Regions from separate parts of the Methylobacillus sp. DLP286 genome, predicted to be linked through region 3. Evidence: riboswitches for the same ligand, from Rfam matches in the RefSeq annotation. Region 3 holds a riboswitch; each other region holds the start of a gene.
The links. A riboswitch is a leader RNA that binds a small molecule or an ion and turns the genes downstream of it on or off. The one in region 3 is predicted to bind cobalamin.
Positions count from the first base shown of each region.

Region 1 (9,973 bases), 970 kb from region 3:
CCATTTCGAGCACTTTTGCACGGACTGATTCCAGCTCGGCATCGTATTGCTTGTATGTATGTTCAAATTGCATAACGCGATCCCTTCCGTGATTGAAACTGGCCGGACTGCGCTAGTTCCGGCCAGTGTTTTGAGTCAACGTTGTAGTGTAATTGCCGATTATGACAATTTCATGTTGAACTGGTGCGCGTCGATTACTTGGCGGTCAATGTCTTGACGCCGTCCGCTGTCGCCAGCAGCAGCACATTAGCTGGACGGGAAGCGAACAGGCCGTTGGTCACGACGCCGACGATGGCGTTGATCTTGGTTTCCAGTTCCACCGGGTCGGCGATGGTCAGGCCATGCACGTCCAGGATCACGTTGCCGTTGTCGGTAGTGAAGTCGCGCAGCTTGGGCTGGCCGCCCAGCTTCACCAGCTCGCGCGCCACATGCTCGCGCGCCATCGGGATCACCTCGACGGGCAGCGGGAACTTGCCCAGCACGGACACCAGCTTGCTCTGGTCGCAGATACAGATGAAATCCTTGGCACAGGCCGCCACGATCTTCTCGCGTGTCAGCGCGCCGCCGCCGCCCTTGAGCATATGCATTTGCTCGGTGATCTCGTCCGCGCCGTCGACGTAGATTTCCATGCCGTCCACGTCATTGAGGTCGAACACTTCGATACCATGGCCGCGCAGGCGCTGGGCAGTCGCTTCGGAGCTGGCGACGGCGCCGTCGATGCGGTCCTTGACCTTGGCCAGCTCATCGATAAAGAAATTGGCCGTGGAGCCCGTGCCTACGCCGATAATGCCGCCCTTCACGTATTCGACGGCCGCCTTGGCAACCTGTTGCTTCAATTCGTCTTGTGTAGCCATTTATTTAAACCTTTTGCTTATTTGTGACCAAATCGGGGCTTTCAAACGCTGTATGAGCCAGCGCAACATTTTGCAGGCCCCGTGTTTTCTTTATAATTCAGGTTCTTTGTGAACCAAACCCCTCAATCATACACTGCCGCACTATACAGTGCAGCCCTGGACAGCGTCCCCAATGAAAATCGATTACCTGCAGAAAATCAAATCCGCCCGCGTTTACGACGTCGCGAGCAAAACCCCGTTGGACCTGCTTCCCAACATTTCCCGACGCATCCACAACCAGGTACTGCTAAAACGCGAGGATATGCAGCCCGTATTTTCATTCAAGCTGCGCGGCGCCTACAACAAGATGGCGCAGCTCTCCGCCGAGGCATTGTCGCGCGGCGTGATCACCGCTTCGGCAGGCAACCATGCGCAGGGCGTGGCCCTGGCCGCCAAGAACGCGGGCTGCCGCGCCGTCATCGTCATGCCGGTCACCACGCCCGGCATCAAGGTCGATGCCGTGCGCAACCGCGGCGCCGAAGTGGTGCTGGCTGGCGAATCCTACACGGATTCGTACAACCACGCCCTGAAGCTCATGGACGAGCAGCAGCTCACTTTCGTCCACCCTTTCGACGACCCGGACGTGATCGCGGGGCAAGGCACCGTGGCGGTGGAGATATTGCAGGACAACCCCGGCCCTATCGAGGCGATTTTCTGCCCGGTCGGCGGCGGCGGCCTCATCGCGGGCGTAGCCGCCTATATCAAGGCGGTACGCCCCGAGATCAAGATCATCGGCGTCGAGGTCAACGACGCCAATGCGATGACGGTTTCGCTGCAACGAGGCGAACGGGTCACATTGGACCAGGTCGGCCTGTTTGCGGACGGCAAGGCGGTCAAGCTGGTCGGCGAAGAGACTTTCCGCCTATGCCAGCAATATGTAGACGAGATGATCCTGGTCGACAACGACGCCATCTGCGCGGCGATCAAGGACGTATTCGAGGATACGCGCGCCATCCTCGAGCCGACGGGCGCCCTGGCGCTGGCCGGCCTCAAAGCCTACGCCCAGCAGCATGGCCTGCAGGACAAGGCATTGGTGGCGGTCGCCTCAGGCGCAAACATGAGCTTCGACCGCCTGCGCTTCGTCGCCGAGCGCGCGGAAATCGGCGAGAAGCGCGAAGCGGTGCTGGCCGTGACCATTCCCGAAACTCCAGGCTCATTCAAGAAGTTCTGCCGGCTGATCGGCAACCGCAACATCACCGAGTTCAACTACCGCTATGCCGACGCCACGGCCGCGCATATCTATGTCGGCGTCGCCATCCAGAACCCCAGCGAATCCGGCACGCTGGTCGCGCAATTGCAGGAGCATGGCCTGCCGGCATTGGACCTGAGCGAGAATGAAGTGGCAAAACTGCACCTGCGCCACCTGGTAGGCGGCCATGCGCCGCAGGCAGAGCACGAGCAGGTCTACCGCTTCGAGTTCCCGGAAAAACCCGGGGCGCTGATGAATTTCCTCGACAGCATGCGTCATGACTGGAACATCAGCCTGTTCCATTACCGCAACCATGGCGCGGATTTCGGCAGGGTGCTGGTCGGCATGCAGGTGCCGCCCGGCGAGGAACAGGCATTCACCGATTTCCTGCAGAACCTGGGCTACCCGTACTGGGAGGAAAGCAACAACCCGGCTTACAAACTGTTCCTCGGCTAAGTTCCGACACCCAAATGAAAAGCCCGCCGATTGGCGGGCTTTTTGCATATCCTAAGCTTGAATCAGGCTTTGTCAGCCAAAGGCGTGCCGTATGCGGTGATATCGTAATCGGTGAGCTCGTAGCCTAGCTCGCGCACGATCACCTTGAGGCGCTCTTCGATGCCGAGGTCATAGAATTCGCGCACTTCACCGGTGCTGGTGCTGACCAAGTGGCCATGGTGCTCTTCGCCATCGTTCAGCTCATACACGGCCTTGTTGTTGCCCAACTGGCTTTTCTTCAAGAGCCCAGTCTGCTCGAATTGCGCCAATACGCGATACACGGTAGCCAAGCCGAACTCGGAATGCTCGGTGATCAGGATCCGGTATACATCTTCAGCCGCCAGGTGGCGTTGCTCGCTGTTACGGAAGATATCCAGCACCTTGAGACGTGGCAACGTGATTTTCAGGCCACTGTTTCTCAAATCCTGATGCGGATCCCCTACTCCGTCTTCTTTTTTCGTTCCCACTATCATCTCCTTAATCAATTGAATCCTGACGCCGCAATAGCATATCACGCATTGGGATGATGCCAAGCATCAGGCAAGTAGTTTCATGATGAACTCCCAGTCCCTGGGGTCCACCGGCGTAATCGAGAGCCGGTTGCCGCGCTGCAGGATGCGCAGATTCTGCAGCTCCGGCGTTTCACGCAATTCTTTCAAGCTCAACAAGCGCGTCTTGCGCACCAGCCTCACATCCACATTGAACCAGCGCGGACTCTCCGGCGTCGCCTTGGGGTCATAGTACTTATGGCCCTCGATAAACTGCAGGCGGTCGGGATAAGCCAGCTTGCTGACTTCGGCAATGCCCACGATGCCAGGTTCCGCACAATTGGAATGATAGAACAATACGCCATCGCCGACCTTCATCTGGTCTCGCATGAAGTTGCGCGCCTGGTAATTGCGCACCCCGTACCAATCTACCGTTTGATCGGGGAAGGAAGCCAGGTCATCGATCGACACGTCGGATGGCTCGGATTTCATCAACCAGTAACGCATGAAATTCTCAAATCAACACAGATTCCGTATCATAACCCGAGTCGCATTCAAATTCAGAATCTCCAGCATGGCCCGCAACGTCCTTGGCACTACATTACAACCTTGCAGCATGGACCCGATCACCGGCTTCACACGCAGCGGCAGCTGTGAAACCGGGCCCGAAGACATCGGCAGCCATACCGTGTGCGCCATGATGACCGAGGAATTCCTCGCATTCTCGCTTTCTAGGGGAAACGACCTCAGCACACCGCGGCCGGAATACGGCTTCCCCGGGCTGACGCCGGGCGAGCGCTGGTGCCTGTGCGCATCGCGCTGGCACGAAGCCGCCGAGGCAGGCTATGCCCCGCCAGTGGTGCTGGAAGCGTCCCACGAGCGTGCATTGGAGATTGTCAGCCTTGCCGACTTGGAATACCACGCCTTGAGATAAGGACCTTGAGAGCCTGAAATGGGAGTTCCCCGCAAATGCCATCCGGACCGGCATCCTGAACCTGTACGGTTCAAGTGGTAACGACCTAAAGCTACGTTAGGTACACCCGCATCGGAGCGCGCACACTGTTACTTAACAGACCGAAACCAAAGCCAAATTTATGGTTCAAGGAATCTATGGCCCGAACAGCACCGCAGGGAACAAAGGGAAGAGGACGGGATCATCCGGCCTCTGAAAACTTGTGGCAGTTGAACTGTCTTGGATTAAAAAACCGCTTTAAAACAGCTGGTTTTGATCGTCGCCGACGGCAGTATCAATCTGCTCCTGCATGGAAGCAATTCTACGCTTTAAATCGCCAATGTCAAAACCGCCGGCATCCGTCGTCAATAGCTCATGCGCGATATTGAGCGCCGCCATGATGGCAATCTTCTCGGCACCGACCACCTTGCCGGTATCGCGGATTTCGCGCATTTTCTTGTCGAGATAATCGACCGAGCGCAACAAGGCCTCGCGCTCATCGTCAGTACACGCGATCGTCAGCTCGCGCCCCATGATGCTGACATCGACGCCACGCACGCTGCTCATACGGTTCCCTCCGGAAGACGCTCGATCAGGGCCTGCAGCTTCTGGCTGGCAAGCTCCATGTTTTCCTTCATCTGCTTGTTGTCATCCTGGGAGCGCACAAGCTCCTGACGGAGCTCAAGATTTTCAGCCCGCAACAATTGGCATAGGGATATCAGCCGCGTGAGCTTTTCTTCCAACGTGATCAAATCAGCATTCATGGCGCCACTATAATTGCAAAATCAGCACATGGTCAACTGCACCCAAGAATTTATGGCATGTTTACAATATCTTATATTGAAAACTTATTTCACCGCATAAAGAGCGAATCATTTATAATCAATAGCAAGTTTTGAGGTGTCCTTGGCCTGTTCATGGCGCAAGGGTGAAACTGGGAAACAGGTGCGTGGCATCCCGACGATGCGATCCACAATGCCTGTGCTGCCCCCGCAACGGTAAGCAAGCCGGTATGCCAACATGCCACTGTGAGAAGTTTTCATGGGAAGGCGGCATATCACTGATCTTGCAAGCCCGGAGACCGGCCTGAAGACGACTAGGAAGTGCTGCGGGGATGCGGCTGACCGATGACCATCCGGCGACGGATCATGCCCTCTGCACACTCTCATTCGTTACCAGCTCTTGCGGGGCCGCGAGAGCCTTATGGAGTTTGCAGTTTGATGTTCCGATTTTCCCTGGGCACCGCCCTTGCCGCAATCTATTCCCTACCCCTGGCGGCCAATGCTGCCGATCTCCGGCTGGAAGACACTATTGTCACGGCTTCGCGTACTGAACAGAAAAGCAGCGAGGTAATCGGTGATGTATCCGTCATTACAGCCGAGCAAATACAAAAGGCTGGTCAGTCCACGCTGGCAGAGTTACTGGCGATGCAGCCTGGCATCGAAATGAGCAGTAACGGCGGCGTTGGCAAATCGACCAATATCTACATGCGCGGCGCCAACACTGCGCACACTCTGATTCTGATTGACGGCGTACGCATCAGCTCTGCCACTACCGGCGAAACTGCCATTCAACACATTCCCCTGAGCCAGATTGATCATGTGGAAATCCTGCGCGGACCGGCCAGCAGCATGTATGGAGCTGACGCCATTGGCGGTGTCATCCAGATATTCACCAAGAAAGGCCAAGGCGCGCCTAAATTCAATGCATCAGTAGGACTCGGCACCTACGGTACGGCAATCGGTGAAGCAGGCGTAAACGGCCGCATAGGCAATACCAGCTACAGCCTGCAAGGCGGCATGACCCATGTGCATGGCATCAATGCCGTTCGCAACAAAAATGCGGTCAGTTATAACGCAGATGCCGATGGTTTTCGCAACCAGAACCTCAGTGCGAACATCAGCCAGCACCTCACGGAAAACCACGAAATTGGGCTGAACATTCTCGTGACCGACAGCCGGAATTTCAATGATGGCGGATCCTCACGCACTACCGCCAGATATGATTACTTCCTTGACCAGACCTTGTCGAGTTATACCCTATTCAGTAAAAACCGTTTCACCGATGCATGGGCCAGCACATTCAGCATTGCAAGAAGCATTGACGATCTATCGTCCTACACCAAACGTCCGGCATCAACTACCGAAAGCATGATCAAGACCACCCAGGATCAATACATCTGGCACAACATATTGACTACGAAAGCCGGGGTATTCAACATCGGCGTGGAACGGCGGGAGCAGAAAGTCGAATCCAACGCCACGCCCGCCCTGCTGGTGACGGAGCGGGATATCCAATCCTATCTCGCCGGCTGGCAAAGACAATTTGATCAACACCGCGTCCAGATCAACCTGCGCAATGATGACAACTCCCAGTTTGGCAACAAAACCACTGGCAATATCGGCTACGCCTATCAAATCACACCACAGTGGAAAGCCAACGCCAGCTTTGGCACCGCTTTCGCCGCGCCAACATTCAACCAGCTCTACGCTCCCGCGACCGCTTTCGGTGGCGTGACTTATGCCAGCAATCCCGACCTCAAACCTGAAGAGTCCCGCAACAAGGAAATCGGATTGCAGTATGAAAACGGCCAGCATGCGGCCGGCGTGTTGTATTACCACAATGATATCGACAACCTGATTACCCGCACGGCATCGGGCAACTTCCGGCAAACAGTCAATATCGACCAGGCAAGGTTACGAGGCCTCACATTGAATCTGCGAACATCAATTGCAGGATTTATTATTAGAGCAAATGCTGATTTCCAGCGTCCTGAAGATGCCGGCAATGGCAACCTGCTACCTCGCAGAGCAAAAGAGCATGGGGCACTGTCTCTCGCCAAATCATTTGGCGCTTGGGAGTGGGGAAGTGAAATTATCACATCCGGTCATCGTTTCAACGATACGTCCAACACTGAACGCCTCTCCGGCTATACCCTGGTCAACCTATACGGCAACTACCGCATCAACGACGACTGGTCCGTGAATACGCGCGTCAACAACCTGTTCGACCGCAAGTACGAATTGGCGAAGGATTACGGCACGTTTGGCGCCAACCTGTTTGTATCCGTGCGCTATGCGCCTACGCTGTAAATCCTCTGGCGGCTGCGGATTTCGGTTAAAATTCAGTGTTTTTGATCATTGACCCAGCCCTAAGGAAGACAACCATGCTGACACTCAACAAGAATCACCAGATCATGATCGGCCTCGTACTGGCCGCCTTGCTCATCGTGACCCGCGGCCATCATTTCGCCGCGATCAACCACCTGCCCAGCGCATCCTGGGCGATATTCTTCCTGGCCGGGGTCTACCTGCGCCCGGCCTGGACATTCCCTGCCCTGCTCGGCCTGGCCGCCGCGCTCGATTTCGCCGCCGTGACCTGGGGCGGCGTGGACGGCTTCTGCACTTCGCCGGCCTACGGCTTCCTGTTGCCTGCCTACGGCAGCCTCTGGCTCGGCGGCCGCTGGTTCGCCAAACGCTACCAGTTTGCCTTCAAGCGCCTTGCCACGCTGGCAGCCACTGTCGTCGCCAGCAGCTTTGTCTGCCACCTGTTCTCCAGCGGCGGCTTCTATTTCTTCTCCGGCCGCTATGCCGACCCCACCCTGGCCGAATTCCTGCCGCGCATCGCCAAGTACTACCCATCCTCGCTGGGCACGTTGGCGTTCTATGTGGCGACTGCCGCCATCATCCATATTGTGGTGAAAGCGCTATACGCTGACAACAAACGAACCGCATGACCGACCAGAAGAAACCAGACCTCAACCAGCGCCATTCAGAGCGGATGGCGCGCAAGAAAACCATCGTTGACGCCAAGATAGAGGCCGCCCGTACCGAACGCGGCCTATTACTGGTCAATACCGGCAACGGCAAGGGCAAGTCCACTTCCGCCTTCGGCCTGCTCGCCCGCGCCCTCGGCCACGGCATGAAAGCCGTGGTGGTGCAGTTCGTCAAGGGCCGTTCCGACACCGGCGAGGAAGCCTTCTTCCGCAACCAGCCCAATGTCGCCTGGCACGTGATGGGCGAAGGCTTTACCTGGGAAACCCAGAACCGCGAGCGTGACGCCGCCGCCGCCCGGCAAGGCTGGCAGGCCGCGCAAGCCGCGCTCAAGGACGAAAGCGTGGGCGTGGTCATCCTCGACGAGCTCAACATCGTCCTCAAATACCATTATCTCGACCTGCAGCAAGTGCTGGCCGACATCGCCGCCCGTCCCGCCATGCAGCATGTGGTCGTCACCGGCCGCGCCGCCCAGCCCGAACTCATCGAGCAGGCCGATACCGTCACCGACATGACCATGGTCAAGCATGCTTTCAAGAACGGCGTGCAGGCGATGCCAGGGGTGGAGTGGTAAAGTCATGGCAGCTAGTCGCCCGGCGTTGCTGCTGTCCGCACCAGCCTCCAACCAGGGCAAGACGCTGGTATCCGCCGCCCTGGCGCGTGCATGGCGCAACCAGGGCCTGACAGTACAAGCCTTCAAGTGCGGGCCGGATTTCCTCGATCCGATGATCCTGCATACCGCGACAGGCAGGCCGGTTTACAACCTCGACCTTGCCATGTGCGGCGCGGACGACATCGCGGCCCGGCTATACCAGGCCGCGCAGCAAGCCGACGTCGTCCTGGTGGAAGGCGTAATGGGCCTGTATGACGGCAGCCCGAGCAGCGCCGACATCGCGGCACGGTTCCAGCTGCCCGTTGCGCTCGCTATCGACGCGAGCGGCATGGCGCAGACTTTCGGCGCATTGGCTGCGGGGCTGTTTGCCCATCGGCCTGAACTCATCCCCGCAGGCGTGATCGCCAACCGCACCGGCAGCGCCGGGCATGGCGTTTTGCTGCGCGACAGCCTGCCACCGGATACTCCCTGGCTGGGCGCATTGCAGAAACAGGAAACGCTCGCGTTGCCGGAACGGCACCTGGGCCTGTTCCGCGCCGATGAAATCGACGGCCTGGAGCAGCGCATCGCGCAGGCCGCGGCGTTGCTGACGGAATCAGGCGCGTTGCCCTTGCCGCCTGAAACCGTTTTCGCGCCCCTCCCCCCTGCCAACGATGTGCAGCGATTGCTCGCAGGCAAAACCATCGCCGTCGCGCGCGACGAAGCCTTTTGCTTCATCTATCCCGCCAACCTCGATTGCCTGCATGCGCTGGGGGCGGACACCATCTTCTTCTCGCCGCTGCATGACGAGGCATTGCCGGCAGGCATAGACGCCGTCTGGCTGCCGGGGGGCTATCCCGAGTTGCACCTTGCAACGCTGGGCGGCAACCACGCCATGCGCGCGGCCCTGCAGCAGGCTTGGCGGCAAGGCCTGCCGATATTGGCCGAATGCGGCGGCATGATGGCGGTGGCGAACAATATCGACCGACAGCCAGGCTTTGGCCTGCTGCCCGGGGATTGCAGCATGCAGCCGCGCTTCCAGGGGTTAGGCGTGCAATTCGCCGAATTGCCGGAAGGCAGGCTGCACGCGCATACCTTCCATTATTCCCGCCTGGACACCGCATTGCCGGTATATGCGCAGGCGACCACCCAGCGCGGCAAGCCCGGCGAAGCCGTCTACCGCCACGGCAGACTCACGGCGAGCTATCTGCATTTTTATTTTCCTTCAAACCCTTCGGCAGTCGCCCGGTTATTTTCCGAATGAAATATTTCTTGCGCTCAGCCCTGTGCGGGATTTGGCTTGTCATCGGCCCAGCGCCTGCCCAGGCCGCCACGCTGTTCGGCGTAGTGTCCGACCGCACCGCGCCTGCCGCCGCCATGGCCGCACAGCAGGCGTTGCAGCAATCCGGCAAGCAGGACCGCATCATCCTGCGCACGCAATCCCAGGTGCTCGCTGCCGACAGCAAGACCCTGCAGCGCTGGCTGCGCGATGCCGATGCGGTATTCGCCGTGGCGGTCTACGGCGAAGCATCGCAGCAATTGCAAAGCCAATTGCAACAGCTTGGCGCTAGTAAGCCGCGCAATTTCATCG
Region 1 covers NZ_CM153145.1:2,438,687-2,448,659, reverse strand. Annotated here, with positions in the region: gene phoU (phosphate signaling complex protein PhoU) at 1-73, opposite strand, end outside; gene rpiA (ribose-5-phosphate isomerase RpiA) at 195-854, opposite strand; gene ilvA (threonine ammonia-lyase, biosynthetic) at 1,027-2,538, shown strand; gene ACWXTG_RS11635 (ferric uptake regulation protein) at 2,601-3,050, opposite strand; gene ACWXTG_RS11630 (EVE domain-containing protein) at 3,114-3,572, opposite strand; gene ACWXTG_RS11625 (DUF2237 family protein) at 3,640-3,999, shown strand; RNA gene ssrS (6S RNA) at 4,022-4,202, opposite strand; gene ACWXTG_RS11615 (cell division protein ZapA) at 4,276-4,584, opposite strand; gene ACWXTG_RS11610 (hypothetical protein) at 4,581-4,781, opposite strand; cobalamin riboswitch at 4,899-5,121, shown strand; gene ACWXTG_RS11605 (TonB-dependent receptor domain-containing protein) at 5,238-7,109, shown strand; gene ACWXTG_RS11600 (hypothetical protein) at 7,184-7,753, shown strand; gene cobO (cob(I)yrinic acid a,c-diamide adenosyltransferase) at 7,750-8,364, shown strand; gene ACWXTG_RS11590 (cobyrinic acid a,c-diamide synthase CobB) at 8,369-9,646, shown strand; gene ACWXTG_RS11585 (cobaltochelatase subunit CobN) at 9,643-9,973, shown strand, end outside.
Region 1: linked by a shared signal. The riboswitch ahead of ACWXTG_RS11605 (TonB-dependent receptor domain-containing protein) and the one ahead of nrdA (class 1a ribonucleoside-diphosphate reductase subunit alpha) in region 3 are both predicted to bind cobalamin.

Region 2 (9,973 bases), 1.0 Mb from region 3:
ATCAAGCTACCACCAGCGTAGTAGATCCAACAGTAACAGGAGGCACAGGATATCGTTCACAACTTGGCAATATTCCTGAAATTACCGCTAGCGGTATTGAAGTAGAAGGCGGATACCTTGTTTCAGATCGTCTAAGTTTGACGTTTGCTGCAGCCTATAACCGTGCTAAATACGCAGACTGGGACACAGCCACTCTCCCACCGGAGCTTGGTGAAGGTGTGCGCGACAATACAGGCAAGCAAATTGTAGGCGCCCCCAAACTTACCGGCATTATCGGCGCGCATTATATACAACCCATCTGGGGTGGCCTGAAGGCGCAAGCATTCTTCAGCACAGTTATCCGCTCCAAGCAAAACGTGGAAAATTTGTTGTCTGAATATGGCGAGCAGTCTGGCTACTCTGTCACCGATGCTGGTTTCGGCATCATCGGTGGTAAGAAAGACAACTGGGAATTGAATCTTGTAGGCAAGAATATTTTTGACAAGGTTTACACCACCAGCGTCAATACTTATAGCAATAGTGCCCCAGTAGGCTACGATGGTCTTGGTCAACGCCGTTATATAGGTGTGGTCCTGCGCAACAAGTTCTAAGCTCAAGCCCATAGCAGCAAATTCAATGCCGGCGCAAGCCGGCATTTTTCTACCTCCTGCTCACGCAGAAACAAACTGTACAAATTCAATCACATCTCCTATCTAAATCTGTTGAATGACAAACACATTGAGCAATCACTGCCTTTTATTTTCAACTCCCCATAAAAATATACCAAAAATATCAACTACTTGGACTCATCCTGGCATACCCATCCCGGAAAACCATCCCTGGCATGATAAATGCACACGCTACCTCAGTCTTTGCATGAGCTTTCCGGCTATGCATCACGCATTTGCGCAACCAGTTTTAATTTTAAGGAGTGTTCAGTGAAGTTACTGAATTCAAAATTAGCCAGCACTCTTGGCTTGACTATTATTTATGCAGTTTTAGCCTCTACGCCAGCCAATGCCCACCATGCGTTTTCTGCCGAATTCGATAGCAATCAACCGGTGCAGGTAAAAGGCAAAGTCACCAAGCTTGAGCTGGTGAATCCGCATAGCTGGCTGTTCCTGGACGTTCAGGATAGTTCGGGGACTGTCACCAACTGGGGGTTTGAATTCGGCACGCCATTCAGCCTCAAGCAAAAGGGGTTGGCTAAATCCACCCTCCCGATTGGCACCGAGGTCACGATCAAAGGCTATCGTGCCAAGAGCGGCAAATCTTTTGGGTATGCGGTTATTACGACCTTGGCTGATGGCCGCTCGTTTGAAACTGGCGGCGCACAGGATGCCCCGACAGCAAAAGAAGTTTCTCAATAACAGTTTTTTCTTCAGCAATTGATTAAGAATTTTAGGAGAAATTTCTTGAGCATTTTTTCAGCCGCTGGCATAGCCGGTTTCAAGCGCTTGGCATCGCTGGCTTTTGTTTCACTGGCTTTCATCGCGGGCCATGCCCTGGCGAAAGATGATATTCCCAGGCTGAAGGGCAAGCCGGATTTCTCCGGCATCTGGCAAACGACCAGCGCCGCCAATTACGACATCGAGCCTCATGCCAAGCGCATCGACGCGCCTCCCGGCCCGGGGATAGTAGAAGGAAACTTCATCCCTTACTTGCCCAAGGCGCTTGAGCAAAAGAAGAAAAATTTTGAAGCGCGCGCCACTGCCGACCCGGCTACCAAGGGCTGGACACTAGGCACGCCACGGGGCATTTATTATCCGGAACCGTTTCAAATCCTGCAGAGGCCGGAAGACTTGACCGTCCTGTTTCAGTTCGGGCATTCGGTACGCACCATTTTCACCAATGGCACGGAACACCCTGACGACCCGAATGATTATTGGCTGGGGGACTCGCGCGCCCATTGGGAAGGCGACACCCTTGTGGTGGACGTCAAGCACTTCAATGACAAGACCTGGCTGGACAATGCGGGCAATTTCCACAGCGATGCCCTGCATGTGGTGGAACGCTGGACGTTCCTCGACAAGAACACCATTGAATACAAGGCCACGCTGAAAGACCCCCAGGTATTCAGTCGGCCATTCAATATCAGCGTCATCCTTCATCGTCACCGCGAAAAGAATTTCCAGTTGATCGAGGATTACCGCTTCACCCTGGATTACGACCAATACTATCCGCCCAGGCCCGATAGCAAGTAACCCGGGATAGCAAACAGAACAGGTAACTCAGCATGAATCCATGGAAACCTAGCCTCAAACCCGCTGCCTATATTGTCATCAGCGCCTTGTCATTGCTTTCGTTGACAGGCATGGCGGAAGACAAAAAAAGCGAACCGACGCCGGCTCCCCGCCAAAACAATAGCGGTATAGACCAGGAAAGCTCATTCCCCAAGATCGCCTCCGGCAAATGGACCGGTCCGGTCCTCCCGGACGGCCAGCCGAATGTACAGGGATTTTGGTCGAATACCATCGCCAACCATAATAACTTCACCGACCCGCAAGGCGGTATTCCCGGCTCTGGCCGGCAGCCGAAAACGCCTCGCGACCAGCGCGCTCCCAGCAGGGTGAGCGATCCCGCCAACGGGGAAGTGCCTTTCCAGCCCTGGGCCCTGGAAAAGGTAAAGGAATTCCAGGCGCATTTCCATGACCCGGTAGAGCAACAATGGGTGGAGCCCCTTGCCAGATGCGCGCCGGGCGGCATCCCGAAGTCTTTTTATTGGCATGGCTACGAAATCCGCCAATACCCGGGTTATGTATTGTTCTATTTCGGATCCGGCACCCGCTTGATCCACCTGGACAACAAACCCCACCTGCCCGACAACATCAAGCTCTGGAATGGGGATTCCCGAGGGCACTGGGAAGGCAATACCTTGGTGGTGGACGTCAAGAACCACAACGGCAAGGCCTTGTTCGGGCGTACCGGCGAATTCATCAGTGAAAACGGCCATATCCAGGAACGCTTCATCTTCAGTCCTGACGGCAACCGCTACAACTATGAAGCCGTTTTCACTGATCCCACTGTCTATACCCGCCCATTTACCGTCACCATCCCGGCGCGCAAATGGACCGAGAGGGACGAACCCAACGGCTGGCATTTCGAGACGCGCCATGCCAAGCATAAGGGCAAGGAAATCATCGTGGAAAGCGATGAGCGTATTTGTGCGGAAAATAATGCCGCATTCGGCATGGGGGCCGCTGCCAACCAATAGGCCATTGCGCTACATACGCACATGAAGCGCTTGTTCAACGATCGTGCCATCCCGCCTGGGAAACACGATGTAATATTTAAAAGGCGACAATGTCAGTCTTAACCTTTGCAGAACTGCTTTACGATTCCGAAATCGGGACTTCCCTGCGTGAATCGCTTTTTGCCTTCCCTATTGTCGAAGGCGTACACCTGATTGGACTTGCGCTTTCCGTAGGGCTGCTTTTTTTCATCGATTTGCGCCTTGTCGGCGTTTTGTTCCGTAATGTGCCGATCCCGCAAATACTCCAGCAATTGCGGCCTTGGCTGCTCGGCGGCTTTGCCGTGACCATGACGACCGGCGCCCTGCTGTTTGCAGCCGCGGCGCCCAAGCTCATCGTGCTGCCAGTCTTCTTGTGGAAATTGTCATTCATCGCCTTGGCGGGGCTGAATGCCGCATGGTTCGAGTTCAAATGGGGCCGTCATGCGCATGACTGGGGTCATGGTGCATCCGCCATTCCGGCCGGGGTCAAGTTTGGCGCCTGGGCATCGCTCATCCTGTGGAGCCTGGTCGTCATTACCGGCCGCCTGATTCCTTACCTTAGCTATTAACCGGATTCCAACGGCAGCCATCATGACCAGTCTCGAACTATTCAACGCCATTCAGAACAGCAGCATCGGTGTTTTCATCGGAAAACAGGACCGCATGCTGTGGGCCGTGGCCCAGATCATTCATATTGCGGGCATTATCCTATTGCTGGCGCCGATTGTGCTCGTCAGCTTGCGGCTGTTTCGCTTCGGCCTTTATCAACAACCATTGCCTAAACTCGCTCGGGAAAGCAACCGGCTGATCTGGCTGGGCTTGGGCCTGTTGCTCTTTTCAGGCTTGCTGATCTTCATCCCCGCGGCCTTGCACTATCATGACAATCCCGTATTCTGGATCAAGCTATACCTGATCCTTGCTGCATTGTTCTTCCAGTTTACGCTTTATCGCATCGTCACCCGGCTCGAGAAGCCGAATCCATGGCTGGGTGGATTCACTGCTGTGTTGACTCTCGTCTTATGGTTTGGCGTGGCATTTGCAGGCCGCTTCATAGGCTTTGTCTAATGGTGAAAAAGCCCTTCCATTTCCTGCTGCATATTGGATTGCTTATTGCACTAGGGCTTAATCTGGCCGGCTGCAACAAGCCTGACGCGAAGGAGGAAGCAGCAGCATTCAAACCTGGCGCCTCCTTGCAGGAAATCATGCTGTCGATCATCGACCCCAATGCCGACCATGTGTGGAATTCCGTTTCCATCATCATTACCGATAAAGGCGTGGAAGAACACAGCCCCAAGACCGACGAGGAATGGGCCGAAGTGCACCAGCACGCCATTACCCTGGCAGAAGCCGCCAACCTGCTCTTGATCACCGGCAGAAAAGTAGCCCATGAAGGTGCGGAAACATCCACCCATCCCGTAGAGCTGGGTGCGGAACACATCGAACAGGCGATCGCTAAGGATCGGGCAGCCTTCATTGCAAGTGCGCACCTGCTTCACACTGCGGTGTATGAGGCCATTATTGCCATTGACAAGAAAGACCCGGACGACCTCATGCGTGCCGGGGAGCATATCCAACAGGCATGCGAAGCTTGTCATGCGAAATTCTGGTATCCGGATGAAAAAACGCCAACTTTTCCTTCTCTTTCCGGGAGCTAACATTGATTGATTTAACAACGAATAGAAATTAACATTTCTGGGCTTACGGTTTCTCCCTGCCACAGTCAGGGAGAATAATAGGGAATCCGGTGAAGACACGACGATCGTAATCCGGAACTGCCCCCGCAACTGTAATCGGTGAGTCTGTTTGCCACTCTTGCCACTGGATAATAATCTGGGAAGGCTACAAACAAGACGATGACCCGAGAGTCAGGAGACCTGCCGCAAGTCAGCTATGTTGTTCGAGCAAAGGCGGGGTGCCTGGAATCGGCGAATGTTCACCATTTTCATTCGACATTATTGATGAATTGCAGATTTGGGTTGCCATCCGCGGCCTCAAGTCGAATTGCCGTTGCGGCTGCTTTGCATGCATTTCTCTCCCTGCTCCGACCATATGGCTGATTTACACATGACAGTTTGTCATGCTGAACCATCAATTTGGGAGCAATAATGAAAAATAGCAACTACATCCTGGCAACAGCCTTAATGGCCATATTCTCCAGCGGGGCGCTGGCGGAAGATGCTACCTTGGAAGAAGTACAAGTCAAGGCAACACAAGACAAGCCCGGACTTAACCTGAAAAAGAAAACCGTCACCGGCAGCCGTCTTGGCCTGTCTGCTCAGGAAACACCAGCCAGCGTAGAAAGTCTGGATGCGCAAACTATTCGCCAGCGCGGCGATATCACATTGCGTGAGGCAGTGACCCGGACTACTGGCATTACGGATATCAGCACGCCTGGCAACGGTCAATCCTTCTCGTCTCGCGGTTTCACTGGCAACAACTCCGTTGCGCAGGCAGAAGACGGTGTACGCTTAATGACTGGAGCTGGGACACTGACCTACCCCTCGGATACATGGGGCTATGAACGCATCGAAGTCTTGCGCGGCCCGGCCTCCGTATTGTTTGGCGATGGTGCGGCAGGTGGCATTGTCAATAGCGTCCGTAAACAGGCAAGCCGTGAAGCATCCATTGAAGCGCTCGTTGGTGCTGGCTCCTATGGCGCTTATCGTGCAGCATTGGGCGGCACTGGTGCCATTGGCGAAATCGGCGCATTCCGTATTGATGCGTCCGTATTAGGTGGCGACGGCTATATCAGCCGTGGTGATTACGACAGCAAAAAACTCATGACTTCATTGCTGTTCACACCTACGGACAACCTCAGAATTGGCTTTACTCTGGATCATGCAGAAGATTCCCCTACCGCAAACTATGGGTCTCCTCTGCGCTATGGAAAAATCACGCATTCTCTTCGTAGCAAGAACTACAACGTAGCCGATAACAAAATGGATTTTGAGGACACGCGCGCACGTGCCAAGATTGAATGGGAAATTTCAGAGCGCCTGAAACTACGTAATGAAACTTATTGGTTCAAATCTGACCGCGAATGGCAAAATGCGGAAAGTTATACCTTGAATCCCGTAGCCGGCACAGTACGCAGGGGTACTTTTCTCGCCATCACTCACACCCAGAAGCAAATTGGCAATCGCCTGGAAATCATTCACGAAGACACATTATGGGGTCATTTGAACCGTTTTTCTGCAGGATGGGAAATCTCAAAAACCGATTTCCGGCATGCAAGCAACTCCGGCAATAGCGCAACTGACGTCATTCCTGTAGCTGGATATACCGGCACTTTCCTCAGCACGACTTCAGTTTTGCGCAATTACGATGCAGATCTCAAGCAACAGGCTTTCTTCCTTGAAAATGCGTGGAATGCAACCGACCGCCTCAAATTGGTTGCCGGAATACGCCGCGATTACATTGATACTGAACGGCGCGACTATCGTGGCGCAGCAGATAGTGACAAACAATTCACTCCTGAAACCTGGAGAGTCGGAGCAGTATTCGACTTGACTGCAGATACTTCGCTCTACGCCCAAACCAGTCGAGGAACCGATCCGATCACAAACCTATTGGGACTCAACCTTGCCAATGGCGAATTCGACCTGACACGTTCACGTCAGGCCGAAATTGGTATCAAACAAGCATTGCAGAACCTCAAGGGAGAGTGGTCTTTGGCTGCCTACCATATCGCCAAGGACAATATCATTACCCAAGACCCCGTTACCCCTTCCATTTCCGTGCAAGGCGGTCAACAATCCTCGCGAGGAATTGAATTCTCCACCACGTTGTACCCTGTTGAACACTGGCGTCTGGATTTCAATGCTGCATTATTGAATGCGAGATATGATGAGTTGAGAGAAGGTAGCACCGGCATTTCACGCGCAGGCAATACCCCAACCAATGTCCCAGAAAAAGTGGCAAATGCTTGGCTCTATTATCAGGCATCTGAATGGGAAGCTGGCATAGGTGCGCGTTATGTAGGCAAACGCTATGCAAACAATGCCAATGAGATTACCCTTGCGGGCTATACCGTGTATGACGCAAGCGCGGCCTGGCATGTCAACAAGCAAATGACGCTACGCGCCAATATCCGCAACCTGACTGACAAATTCTATGCAGCATTGGCCTACGGCAGTACCCAGCAAATCATCGGCGCACCGCGCCAGCTCGAACTGACTGCGGAATTCCGTTACTAGGCTCCTGAGTACGTACAGCACCATGAAACTCTTCACCATGCGCAACCTCCACCTCTGGCATCGCTGGCTGGGGATAGCGCTTGGGGTGCTGGTGCTGCTCTGGTTCATTTCCGGGGTGGTCATGCTGTTCGTGGCCTACCCCAAGCTCATGCAGGAAGAACGGATTCCCCGCCTGGAGGCGGTTGCACCTGGCTTGGTGCGCATAGCGCCGGCCCAGGTGGGGGTCATGCTAGGCGGTGAGCCGGACAAGCTCCGGCTTGCCATGCATAATGGGCGGCCGCTTTACCATGCCTTATACCAGAACACTTGGCATTCCGTCTGGGCAGACAGCGGCGAGAAGCTGAGCGTCACGCCCCATGACGTCCGCATATCTGCCCAGGCATTCCTGCCTGGCGCATCCATCATCAATACAGAATTGATCGAGCGCGACCAATGGTCGATCTCGTCCTCTCTCCATGCCCACCGGCCTTTGCATCGCGTGACTTTCAGCAACGGGAATGTGCTGTATTTGTCCAGCCACACGGCGGAAGTCGTGCTGGATACCTCGCGTAGCGAGCGCGCCTGGAACTGGCTGGGCTCCGTCATCCACTGGATATATTTCACTCCGCTCCGCTTCGATTATACCCAGGTTTGGCGTCAGGTCGTCATGTGGCTGTCGTTCCCCGCCACGGCGATGAGCCTGATGGGCATCTGGCTGGGAATAGACCGCCTGCGCCTGCGTCGCCGCTACAAGGGAGGCCGCATGACGCCATATCGCGGCTGGGCCAAGTGGCACCATGTTTCCGGCCTGCTCGCAGGGGTGCTGTGCCTGACATGGCTGTTCAGCGGCTGGCTGTCGATGAAGCCGTTCGATATGTTCTCGGGCAAGAAGCTGAGCGAGCAAGAATCGCGGCACTGGGCAGGAAAACCGCCGTACGGGCCGTTGCCGGCATTGCCGGCGCAGATAGGCGCGACGGAGCAAATTGGCGAGATCGAATGGATATATTTTGCTGGCAGGCCTATCCTGCTCGGCCTTGCACAGCATCGCACCTGGATGCTGGACGCCGCCAGCGGGGCGCCGCTCGCCCCGTTCGCGGCGGCAGCATTCACGGCACAGGCGGCAGGCATGCTGCCGGATGCAGGGATCAAGGCTGCCACCTGGCTGGAGCATGGCGACAGGTATTACTACGGCAAACGGTTAGAGGCTGCCTCCCCGGTCATCCGCATCGACCTGGATGACATTTCCGCCACCAGCTATTACATCGACCCGGCCACTACGCGCATCGTGGCATCGCAGGACAATAACAGCCGCACTTATCGCTGGCTGTTTGCGGCGCTGCACCGCCTCGATTTCGCACCGTTCGACAATGCCGAGATCCCGCGCTGGATCGTCGTGATCCTGTTCTCGATCGGCGGCGTCATCCTCACCGCCGCAGGCATGGTCATGGGCTGGCGCCGTCTCACTCGCGCCTAGCCGCCATGTTGGTGCAGTTGCCAGCTACCAACGGCGGGTTGCCTGAGCCCGGCCTGAGGATGGCGCCGCTGCCCACGCCGTTGGACGCCACGCAGGCCTGGAAGCCCACGCGCGTGCTGCGCGGTGTCGCCGTATTCACCAGCACTTCGCGCTGCTCATCAGTCAAAGCCAAAGCGCCGCGCTCGGAAAGCAACTGGCCGTAGGAAGGGTAGGCGCCATGCGTTTCGCGGAACGCTTCCAGCTTGCCATGCAGCTCCTGGGCGATACGGTCGGTATCCACGGGGCCATTCCGCTGCAAAGCCAACGCTTCAAGCGCCTCTTCCTGTTGCTGCTGCTCCGCTTTTCCCTTGGATACATAGTTGGCGCTGACCAGGAATAGTACCAGCAGCACCGTGTAGGCCAGGTTGATGCCAATGGCGAGGATGGCAAACAAATTGCCTTGTCCGGCGGCGCGCGATTTGAGCAGGGCGAATATCCCCACCACGACACCAAGCAACGGCACGCAGAAGACAGACAACAACAAGGCGATGATGCCGGCCTTCTTGCCTGGGTCATTTGTTTTCTTGGTTTCTGGCGATGTTTGTGCAGCGGTCATGAGGGCTGTTCCGGTCATTGAAGCAAGGTGAGATTAAACCACGCCGGCAAGCACTGTGTCCCGCCAAGATAATATACACTATATAAACGAAACGTATATTTTTGATATGATGCGCTAGTTATCCGGTTTTTTAACCAAGCAATGCGCAATACTAGGGAATACAAATGAAAATACTCAACGATTCAATTAAGGCCATGCTAGCCAAGGAACTGCCGGTTCAAGCCACGGTAAGCCAGGATGGACTGCCGGACATCGGCCCCAAGCGTTCGCTGCGGGTCTATGACGACCAGACCTTGATCTACAATGAGAACACCGGCGGCCAGACCTTGCAGAACATACGCGACGGCTCGAAAATGGCGATTGCCGTGATTGACCGCCCCGCCCTGGATGGCTACCGCATCGTCGGCACGCCCGAGCTATTCAGCGCAGGCACTGCGCCTTATGACAATGCGCTGGCATTCGCGGAAAAGAACGGCATGAAAACGCCGAAATTCGCGGTCCTTATCCATATCGACGAT
Region 2 covers NZ_CM153145.1:2,412,799-2,422,771, reverse strand. Annotated here, with positions in the region: gene ACWXTG_RS11515 (TonB-dependent receptor) at 1-590, shown strand, start outside; gene ACWXTG_RS11510 (DUF6152 family protein) at 918-1,349, shown strand; gene ACWXTG_RS11505 (hypothetical protein) at 1,395-2,183, shown strand; gene ACWXTG_RS11500 (hypothetical protein) at 2,216-3,193, shown strand; gene ACWXTG_RS11495 (DUF6644 family protein) at 3,283-3,780, shown strand; gene ACWXTG_RS11490 (DUF6644 family protein) at 3,803-4,276, shown strand; gene ACWXTG_RS11485 (hypothetical protein) at 4,276-4,866, shown strand; cobalamin riboswitch at 4,896-5,107, shown strand; gene ACWXTG_RS11480 (TonB-dependent receptor) at 5,317-7,407, shown strand; gene ACWXTG_RS11475 (PepSY domain-containing protein) at 7,430-8,860, shown strand; gene ACWXTG_RS11470 (hypothetical protein) at 8,847-9,455, opposite strand; gene ACWXTG_RS11465 (pyridoxamine 5'-phosphate oxidase family protein) at 9,620-9,973, shown strand, end outside.
Region 2: linked by a shared signal. The riboswitch ahead of ACWXTG_RS11480 (TonB-dependent receptor) and the one ahead of nrdA (class 1a ribonucleoside-diphosphate reductase subunit alpha) in region 3 are both predicted to bind cobalamin.

Region 3 (9,973 bases):
CCTCGCCCAATTGCGAATACAGCATGGTGTAATGGATCAGGTCATCGTAATAGGCGGAAATATCGCTCGCCCGCGCGACGATGTTCTCGTTGCGCACGATATCGTCGAAGATCAGCGCCGGGTCGGAGACGATGTTGCGGATGATGTGGGTGTAGGAGCGCGAATGGATGGTTTCCGAAAACGCCCAGGTCTCGACCCAGGTTTCCAGCTCCGGCAGCGACACCAGCGGCAACAAGGCGACGTTGGGACTGCGGCCCTGGATGGAGTCCAGCAGCGTCTGGTATTTCAGGTTGCTGATGAAGATGTGCTTCTCATGGTCGGGCAGGCCCTGGTAGTCGATGCGGTCCTGCGACACGTCCACCTCTTCCGGACGCCAGAAGAAGGAAAGCTGCTTTTCGATCAGCTTTTCGAACACCGGATATTTCTGCTGGTCGTAACGCGCCACGTTGACCGGCTGCCCGAAGAACATCGGCTCTTTCAGTTGTTCGTTGTCGACCTTGGAAAAAATGCTGTATGCCATGACTTGTCCCGATATATCCCGTCAGGGCGGCGCATGGCCGCCCTGCTCTATTTAGAACGGCTAACAAAACTCTCCTGGCTTTGTTGCCCTGCCTTGTCGTACTCATTGTACTGCCTGCGGCAGAGCGCCTAGCCAGGAGCGCTTCGCTTAGTTTTGTTAGCCATTAATTAGTCCCGTTGCCTAGATTTTGCACGCGCCGCTTTCGCAGCCGTCGTCCCCAGCATCGCCGCCTTCGCTCGCGCCATCGCGGGTGTTGTGGTAGTACAGGGTCTTCACGCCCAGCTTGTAGGCTTGCAGCAGGTCCTTGAGCAATTGCTTCATCGGCACCTTGCCGCCTTCGAAGCGCTTGGGATCGTAATTGGTGTTGGAGGAAATCGACTGATCGACGAATTTCTGCATGATGCCCACCAGCTTGAGGTAGCCGTCGTTGTTGGGCAATGACCACAGCAGCTGGTACTGGTTGCGCAGGCGCTCGATCTCAGGCACCACCTGGCGCAGGATGCCGTCCTTGGACTGCTTGACCGACACCAGGCCGCGCGGCGGCTCGATGCCGTTGGTGGCGTTGGCGATCTGGCTGGAGGTCTCGGAAGGCATCAGCGCGGTCAGGGTGGAATTGCGCAAGCCGTGCGCGACGATGTCCTTGCGCAGTTGCTCCCAGTCCAGTTGCAATGCTTCCTGGCACACCGCATCGAGGTCCTTCTTGTAGGTGTCGATGGGCAGCAGGCCTTGCGAATAAGTGGTTTCATTGAACGCGCCGCAAGGGCCGAACTCGCGCGCGAGCTGCACCGAGGCCTTCAACAGGTAGTACTGGATCGCCTCGAAGGTGCGGTGGGTCAGCCCCAGCGCCGCATCGTCGGTGTAGCCGGTGCCGTTCTTGGCGAGGTAATAGGCGTAGTTGATCACGCCCACGCCCAGCGAGCGGCGCTTGTCGGTAGCGTTGAGCGCGGCCTTGACCGGGTAATCCTGGTATTCGAGCAAGGCGTCCAATGCACGCACGACGAGATCGGCCAGCCCTTCCAGTTCGTCGAGGCTTTCAAGCGCGCCGAGGTTGAACGCGGACAAGGTGCACAATGCGATCTCGCCGTTCTCGTCGTTGATATCCTCGAGCGGGTGCGTCGGCAGCGCAATTTCCATGCACAGGTTGGATTGGCGCACCGGGGCCAGCTTGGGGTTAAACGGGCTGTGGGTATTGCAATGGTCGACGTTCTGGATATAGATGCGGCCCGTGCCCGCCCGTTCCTGCATCAGGAGCGAGAATAGGTCCACTGCCGGCAGCGTGCGCTTGCGGAGGCTGTCGTCCGCCTCGTATTGCGTATACAGGCGCTCGAACTCGTCCTGGTCGGCGAAGAAGGCGTCATAGAGGCCGGGCACGTCGTGCGGCGAGAACAGCGTGATGTCGCCGCCCTTGATCAGGCGCTGGTACAGCAGGCGGTTGATCTGCACGCCGTAGTCTAGGTGGCGCACGCGGTTTTCCTCGACGCCGCGGTTGTTCTTGAGCACCAGCAGCGATTCGACTTCCAGGTGCCACAAGGGATAGAACAAGGTCGCCGCACCGCCGCGCACGCCGCCCTGCGAGCAGGACTTCACCGCCGCCTGGAACAACTTGTAGAACGGCAGGCAGCCGGTATGCTGCGCCTCGCCGCCGCGGATCTCGCTGCCCAGCGCGCGGATGCGGCCCGCGTTGACGCCAATGCCCGCGCGTTGCGAGACGTATTTCACGATCGCGCTGGTGGTGGCGTTGATGCTGTCCAGGCTGTCGTCGCACTCGATCAACACGCAGGAGCTGAACTGGCGCGTCGGCGTGCGCACGCCGGACATGATGGGCGTAGGCAGGGAAATCTTGAAAGTGGACACCGCATCGTAGAAACGCTTGATGTATTCCAGGCGCGCCTTGCCCTCGTACTTGGCGAACAGGCTCATCGCCACCAGGATATAGAGGAACTGCGGGCTTTCGTAGATTTTCTTGGTCACCCGGTTCTGCACCAGGTATTTGCCTTCCAGCTGCTTCACGGCGGCGTAGGAGAAATTCATGTCGCGCCAGTGGTCGATATGGTCGTTGAGCTCGTTGAACTCTTCACGGCTATAGTCGGCGAGGAGATGCTGGTCGTACTTGCCCATCTCGGTGAGCTTGGTGACGTGGTCGAACAAGTGCGGCGGCTCGAACTGGCCGTAGGCAATCTTGCGTAGGTGGAAAATCGACAGGCGCGCCGCCAGGTACTGGTAATCCGGCGTATCCTCGGAGATTAAGTCCGCGGCGGACTTGATGATGGTTTCATGGATGACGTCGGTACGAATCCCGTCGTAGAACTGGATATGCGATTTCAGCTCGACCTGCGATACCGATACGTTGTCCAGTCCCTGCGCCGCCCAATCGATCACGCGATGGATCTTGTCCAGGTTGATCGGTTCCCGGCGACCATCCCGCTTGGTGGCATTCATGGATTCATACTTTGTCATCTAAGGCTCCCTGTCAGGAAGCAAGGCATCCTCATGACCACGCATCGATTGCCGAGGCAACCGAGCAACAATCACAAAGCAGCATGACGGGCAAGGCGCCGACGCATCAGCGCAATACCCTATCCGGCCGAGGACACCCCGCCTCAAACGTTATGAAAATGATCTACGGCAGGTTTCCTGGCTCCCAGGTCCACATGACCGGCCTGTCTTCCCGGGCCTCACACTTTCAGGCCCAGTGACCCTTGTTGGCATGCCACTCACTGGTTACAGTTGCGGGGGCAGCTGCGGCTTGGCAAGGCACCGCCCTGCGACCGCATTCCCTTTTTCCGACTCAATCGAACAACCGTCGAACACCGTAGATGGGATGGACTATAGCGCAATAAAATGTGCTTGTGTACACTCAAAAACACTAGATATTGTTTTTTTGAGATATATGCAGGATTTTTAAGGGGAATTTTTTTGCGAATTTTTTACTCGGATTTTGGTCATTCATGGACACGGCCACCATGCCACAATCCCCTATCATGAAACGCAAGTTCCGCCAAGCCAGATAATGAAACCAGCCCTGAATCCAGAACCAAGCCGCGACGATATCGATGCAACGCCGGGATGGTTGTTGCTGGAGTTCGGCGCCAGCTGGTGCGGCTTTTGCCAGGCGGCGCAGCCTTCGCTCAGCGCGGCATTACGGCAATTCCCCGCCCTGCGTCACGAACGCATCGAGGACGGCAGAGGCAGGCGGCTGGGCCGCAGCTTCAAGGTGAAGTTATGGCCTACCTTGATCCTGTTGCGGGGTGGGACGGAAGTCGGGCGCGTGGTGCGCCCGGAAAGCCGGGAAGACATCTCGGCGCTGCTACAGGCGCACTTGCCTTCATCCTAACAATCCAGCGCTACACCCTTTTCAAGCCACCGGTTTACGGGCTACCAGGACAGTCAGATTGTCATCGGCCTTCACGCAACAAGCGTGACGCAACCGCACAGCGGCGTCGGAGACCAGCAAATCTTCGGCAATACTGGCCTCGCCTTCATTCAGGCCGCGCGCCAGCGCGACCACCTCGGCAATCTTTTCATCGGCAAAGGCCAGGCAGGACCTGGTTGCCGCATCCATCGCCTGCTCATGCGCCAGCGTCGCCGGCACATGCAGCAAGGAACAGCTGGGGGCTACCCAAAGCCTGTCGCCGAGCTTATGCGCCAATGGCTGCAACAGACCGAGGCTCTGCCTCAGGTCATTGCGCAAAATGCCACGGCCGTCCACGATGCCGGCGGACAATATCCAATGCCCAGGCAAGGCATTGAGCCATGGCGCCAATTGCTCAGGCGCACTGACCAGGTCGAGATGAATGCCGTCCACTGGCAAATGCGTGACAAAGCCTTGATAGCGGGCGACATTGCCGAAATAGGTGCCGAGCAATATCGCCGGCCGCTGCGTGCGGAACCAGGCATATGCGCGTTCGAAAGCGCCCAGCCATGCATCATCCAGGTCCAAGGCTAGAATGGGCTCTTCAAGCTGCAGGCAGGCAATCTTGCGGTGGTACAGCTCCTTCAGCAAATGCGCATACTGTTCCGCCAGCCTATCCAGCAGCTGCAAACGGTCGCAGCCATCCGCGCCGCTCAAATACAGCAGGCTGACAGGCCCCAGCAACGCCGCCTTGACCGGCATGGAACGCGCCTGCGCTTCGTCGAGCTGGCTCAGGAATTCATGGGCGTTGATCGTGAAGCTGGTATCCGCATCGAGCTCCGGCACGATATAGTGGTAGTCGGTATCGAACCACCTGGCGGTTTTCATGGCCGGTTGGACGGCATTGCCGCGCGCCAGCGCAAAATAGTCATGTTCGGATAAAACGCCCTGAAAGCCAAATCTTCTGGGAATCGCGCCGAACATCACCGCATGGTCGAGCACGTGGTCGTAAAATGAGAAATCCCCTGCGGTGATGAAGTCCAGCCGCTTTTGCTTGCTCCAATGCCGCTCCCGCAGACCCTTGCCTATTTCCTGCAATCCCGCCGCAGTCAGGTCGCCCTTCCAGAACGCCTCCAGGGCGTATTTGAGCGCACGTTTTTCACCGATGCGCGGATACCCGAGAATATGTGCGCTTGCCATACCCAATGCCTTGCTTGAATTTTTAACGAAACCGCGAATTTTCCGGCAGGCAAGCAATTTAAAAAAGCGAAAGTTTTTTTGGTAAAATTGAATTCATTTCATATCTATCCAAGCTTCTTATGCTGGAAATCCGCCACCTGAAATCCTTGATCGCGATTGCCGACACTGGAAAACTGGCCCATGCCGCAGAGCGGGTCTTCCTCACGCAATCCGCGCTCTCGCACCAGATCCGCGTGTTGGAGAAACATTACGACACCACCCTGTTCCAGCGCACCGCGCACGGCATCCGCTTCACGCCCGCCGGGGAACGGTTGCTGGCATTGGCAAAGGAAATGCTGGAGGCACAGGAAAAGGCCGAGCGCGACCTGATCCGCCTCAAGAGCGACCAATCGGGGGAGTTGAGGATCGTGCTGGAGTGCCACACCTGCTTCGACTGGCTCACCCCGGTAATGGACGCCTTCCGCCGCGCCTGGCCGGAAGTCGAGCTGGATTTGGTGGCCGGTTTCCATAGCGATCCCTGGCACTTGCTGCACGACGGCAAGGCCGATCTCGTGATCGGCAGCCTGCCGGAGAAACAGCGCGAACTCGGCGCGATTCCGCTATTCAAGTTCGAGATCATGGGGGTGTTGCCGCCCGAGCACGAGCTGCGCAACAAGCCGCGCCTGATGGCGGAAGACTTCGCGGGACAAACCCTGATCACCTACCCCGTGCCGGAAGAGCGCATCGACGTCATCCGCCAGGTGCTCAAACCTGCCAATATCGAATTCAGCCGCCGCACCAGCGAGCTCACCATCGCCATCATGCAATTGGTCGCCAGCCGCCGCGGCATTGCCGCCCTGCCCAACTGGGGCATACAGAGCTACGTGGAGCATGAGTACGTGATTGCGAAGCCCATCGGCCGCAAGGGGCTGTGGTCCGAGCTGCATGCGCTCGGCATGCCGGACGTCATGGCAAGGCCCTACACGCACGACCTTGCACGCATCATCCGCGATACCTGCGCGGAAAGGCTGAACGACATCAGGCTGCTTTGAACCTTCCGCTTGCCGGCCGCGCCTCAGCCGGACAATGCGTTCAAGCCTGCATCGCAATCTTGGCCAGCTCGAAACCGAGCCACATCACCGCCAGCCCGACGACGATGCTTGCAACGACGTACGCGGCAGCAATGCCGATATGGCCTTCGCGCAGCAATACCATGGTTTCCAGCCCGAAGGCGGAAAACGTGGTAAACCCGCCCACCAACCCGGTAAAAAGCAGGACGCGCATATCGGCTGAAATGAATCCCTCCCTCGAGGCAAGCCCGGCCAGGATTCCAATGATGAGGCAGCCGATGATATTGACAGTGAAAGTGGGGAACGGGAACCGCCAATCCAGGCTGTAGCGCAAAACCAAGCCTGAAAGCTTGAAGCGTGCAACTGAGCCGATTGCGCCCCCCAAGGCCACGAGCATTAGCTGATTCATCACATACCTTTCAAAAAGCGAGTTTGGAAAATTGGAGCAGGAATTATATCGGCCGGCAAGCCTGACCAGGCGGCGGCACGGAAGGCGGCCTGGGCCTGCTGCAGGACAGGGTCGAGCGATCCTGCCTCAGCTACCCGGCAGGAAAGGCCCGTAGACCGTATAACGGCAGGGCCGTTGGCGGCCTGCCGTTCCCGGCTCAATCCTGGGAAATCTCGACCCGCTGGCCTTGCGCGGCGGATTGCATCGCCGCCACGATCGCCTTTGCATTGCCACGCGCATCCGCTAGGCTGAGGAACGGCGGCTTGCCGTTGAGCACGCAATCGCTGAAATGCTCGATTTCGAGGATGAAATGGCTGCTCGCGGGCAGGCGCTCTTCCCAGAAGCGGCCATCCTCGGTCCACCAGGTGATCACCGGCACGTCGCCCGCCTGCTGCCAGACGGTGTGACATTTCAGGCCGCCCTTGCTGCCGGTCACCTGGTATTCGGAGCGGCGCGAGCATTCGAAGCCGATATCGAACTGCCCTTGCCTGCCTTCGCCGAAATCGAATACGCCGCTGGTGGCGATGTCCGCCCCGCTTTCAGTGTATTGCGCTATCGTCACGACGCTCTTGGGTTCGGTGCCGAAACAGCTGCGCAACGAATGGATGGCATAGGGCCCGATATCCCACATCGCGCCGCCGCCATGGTCCACGTCTTTTTCCAGGCGGTAGAGCCGCGCGGGCTTCATGATGAAGGAGTAGCTGGCGCGCACGAACTTCACGTCGCCGATGACGCCGGAACGCAGCAATTCCTGCACGCGCGCGAACTGAGGGTGGAAAACGTACATGAAGCCTTCCATGACGGTCACGCCCTGCTGCTTTGCCGCGCTGGCAATGGCATCCACGTCGGCCACGGTCAGCGCCAGCGGTTTCTCGATCAGCACGTGCTTGCCTTTCGCGATCGCCTTCAACGCCCATTCAGTATGCTCGTGGTTGGACATCGGCAAGTAAACAGCCTCGACATTGTCATCGTCAAGCAATGCCTCAGGCTCGTCATAACTTTTCACCGCGCTTGCCGCCTGGGGCGCATGCTTTTGCACGGTTGCAGCGGCGGCACCCGGACGGCGGCTGGCAATCGCCACCAGCTCGGCATTGGCCGCATCGACGATGGCGGGCAACAGGCGCTCGTTGACGCGGGCCGCGCCCAGTATGCCCCAGCGCAGCTTTCGATCTTGACTCACGCGATCCTGACTCATGTGCGGTTCTCCTTTAACTATTGTTTGAATATTTCACTGTTTGAAATTTTGTCAGCAAGCTTGGTCAAGGCTGCGTACCGGGAAAGCCTGGGATCAATTCGGTATCCACCGTCTGGCTGGCAAGCGTGATGGCGACATGCTGCATGAGGTTGGGCGATGCGTAACCGTCCGCAGGCAAGGCATGGGCCAGTTGATAGCCGCGGATCGCCGCCTGGGTCTTGGGGCCGGGCAAGCCGTCACTGCCGCCGGTATCAAAGCCCAGGTCCGTCAATTGCCGCTGCAGGCGCTTGACGGCATCGATGCTCACCGCCTCCCGCTCGGCCCCGGCGCCGCCAACCAAGGCAGGCCCGCCCTGCAGGCGGCTGGCTAGGTGCGCCACTGTCAGCGCATAGCTGGTGGAACGGTTCCACTGCATCACCACGTTGAAATTATCGAACACCATGAAGGCCGGGCCACGCCAGCCTTGCGGCAGGACAATCGCCGCATTGAGGCCGGCTGGCAGCGCGGTCTGGTCCGCCGCCTGCACGCCAATGGCCTGCCATTGCTCCACGCTGCGCTTTTGGTTGATGGCGGCCTGCTGCCAGGCAAAATCCTCGGGCAACGCCACCTCGACGGCGATAGGCTCGTCGCGCTTCCAGCCTATCGAGCTCAAGTAATGTCCCGCGGAAGCCATGGCATCGGGGATGGATTGCCAGACGTTGATCCTGCCGTCCCCGTCGCCGTCCTCGGCATAGGCCAGGAAGGTCGAGGGCATGAATTGCATGTGCCCGACCGCGCCCGCCCATGACCCCACCATGTTGCCGGCCTCGATATGGCCTGCATCGATGATGCGCAAGGCATCCAGCAGCTGGCTGCGGAAGAACGCATGGCGCCGCCCCTCGTAAGCGAGCGTCGCCAACGCCTTGGGTGTGGAAAAACTGCCAAGCGTCTGCCCGTAATTAGTTTCCAGCCCCCAGAAGGCCAGCAATACAGCGGCGGGCACGCCGTACTTCTGCTCCACGACTTGCAGCACAGGCGCTTGCTCCTGCAGCAAGCCCTGCCCGCGCGCGATCTGCTTTGGCGTCACGCGACGGCCGAGGTAGCCGAGGAAGGTCTGTACGAACTCAGGCTGCGCCTGGTCCAGCTCGACCACGCGGTCTATCGGCTGGGCATCCGCCAGGGCAGCCTGCAACGTCGCTGCTGAAATCCCTTGCGCCTGCGCATCGCGGCTGAAATCCTGCACCCATTCGTCAAAGCTTTGCCCGTCTGCATGCGACAGCATGGTGTAGAACAGGCTGCAAGCCAATATACAAACTAGCGAACGGCGCAATTTGAACAACGCTTCCTCCTTAATAATTGCGGCAATGCTTAATGCATCATTAAATTAGGCACTAGCTGGCGACAATGCGTATTAAAAGCCGCTAACAAAACCCAGCGAAGCGATTTCGGCTAGGCGTTCTGCCGCAGACAGTACACCAAGTACGGCAAGGCAGAGCAACGACGCCAAAAGGGTTTTGTTAGCGGCTCTAAGCACGAACCATGTCTTCCCAGGCCTTATCCAAGCGCTTCACCGATACTGGGAACGGTGTCTTCAACTCCTGCGCAAACAAGGAAACGCGAAGCTCCTCGATCAGCCAGCGATAATCCAGCACGGCAGGCGGCACTTCATGGTTAGCCTTGCGCAAGCCCAGCACGTGCGACTCCCAACGCTCCCACACTTGCTGCACGGACTGGCCGCTGCGCGTATCGCGCTCTACCGCGCCTGGATACTTCTCCAGGCGCAGGCGCATGGCCTTGATATAGCGCGGCAAGTGCTGCAGGGTTTCCCACGGTGTCGCGCTGAAAAAACGCTTGGGCAGCAAGCGCGCGAGCTGGCCTTCCAGCTCCTTCTTGATTCTGGACAGGCTGGCAGGAGCAGCGTTCAACTTTTGTGTGAGTTGCGTGTATTCCGCGGCAATTGCCGTCGCCAGCCTGCCCGCACCCTCGACCACCGCCGGCAGGCGCGTTCGCGCACGGGTCTTCAATGCCATGAAGTCCTGGTTGCTGCGCGGCAGCTCATCCTCGCCGATGAAGGCCCGGTCGCTGATCGCGACCAGCATGTCCTCGCGCAACTCGTCCGGATTCATGATGTTGCGCAACTGCAAGGCATATTGGTTGAAGCCGGGCAGGCCTTTTTCCAGTTGCTTCATCTGCTCCTTGAGCTCGAAGCGCATCAGGCGACGCACCCCGG
Region 3 covers NZ_CM153145.1:423,449-433,421, reverse strand. Annotated here, with positions in the region: gene nrdB (class Ia ribonucleoside-diphosphate reductase subunit beta) at 1-520, opposite strand, end outside; gene nrdA (class 1a ribonucleoside-diphosphate reductase subunit alpha) at 701-2,977, opposite strand; cobalamin riboswitch at 3,128-3,340, opposite strand; gene ACWXTG_RS02045 (thioredoxin family protein) at 3,531-3,854, shown strand; gene ACWXTG_RS02040 (hypothetical protein) at 3,876-5,072, opposite strand; gene ACWXTG_RS02035 (LysR family transcriptional regulator) at 5,192-6,103, shown strand; gene crcB (fluoride efflux transporter CrcB) at 6,144-6,530, opposite strand; gene ACWXTG_RS02025 (Gfo/Idh/MocA family protein) at 6,727-7,764, opposite strand; gene ACWXTG_RS02020 (lytic murein transglycosylase) at 7,829-9,082, opposite strand; gene hrpA (ATP-dependent RNA helicase HrpA) at 9,270-9,973, opposite strand, start outside.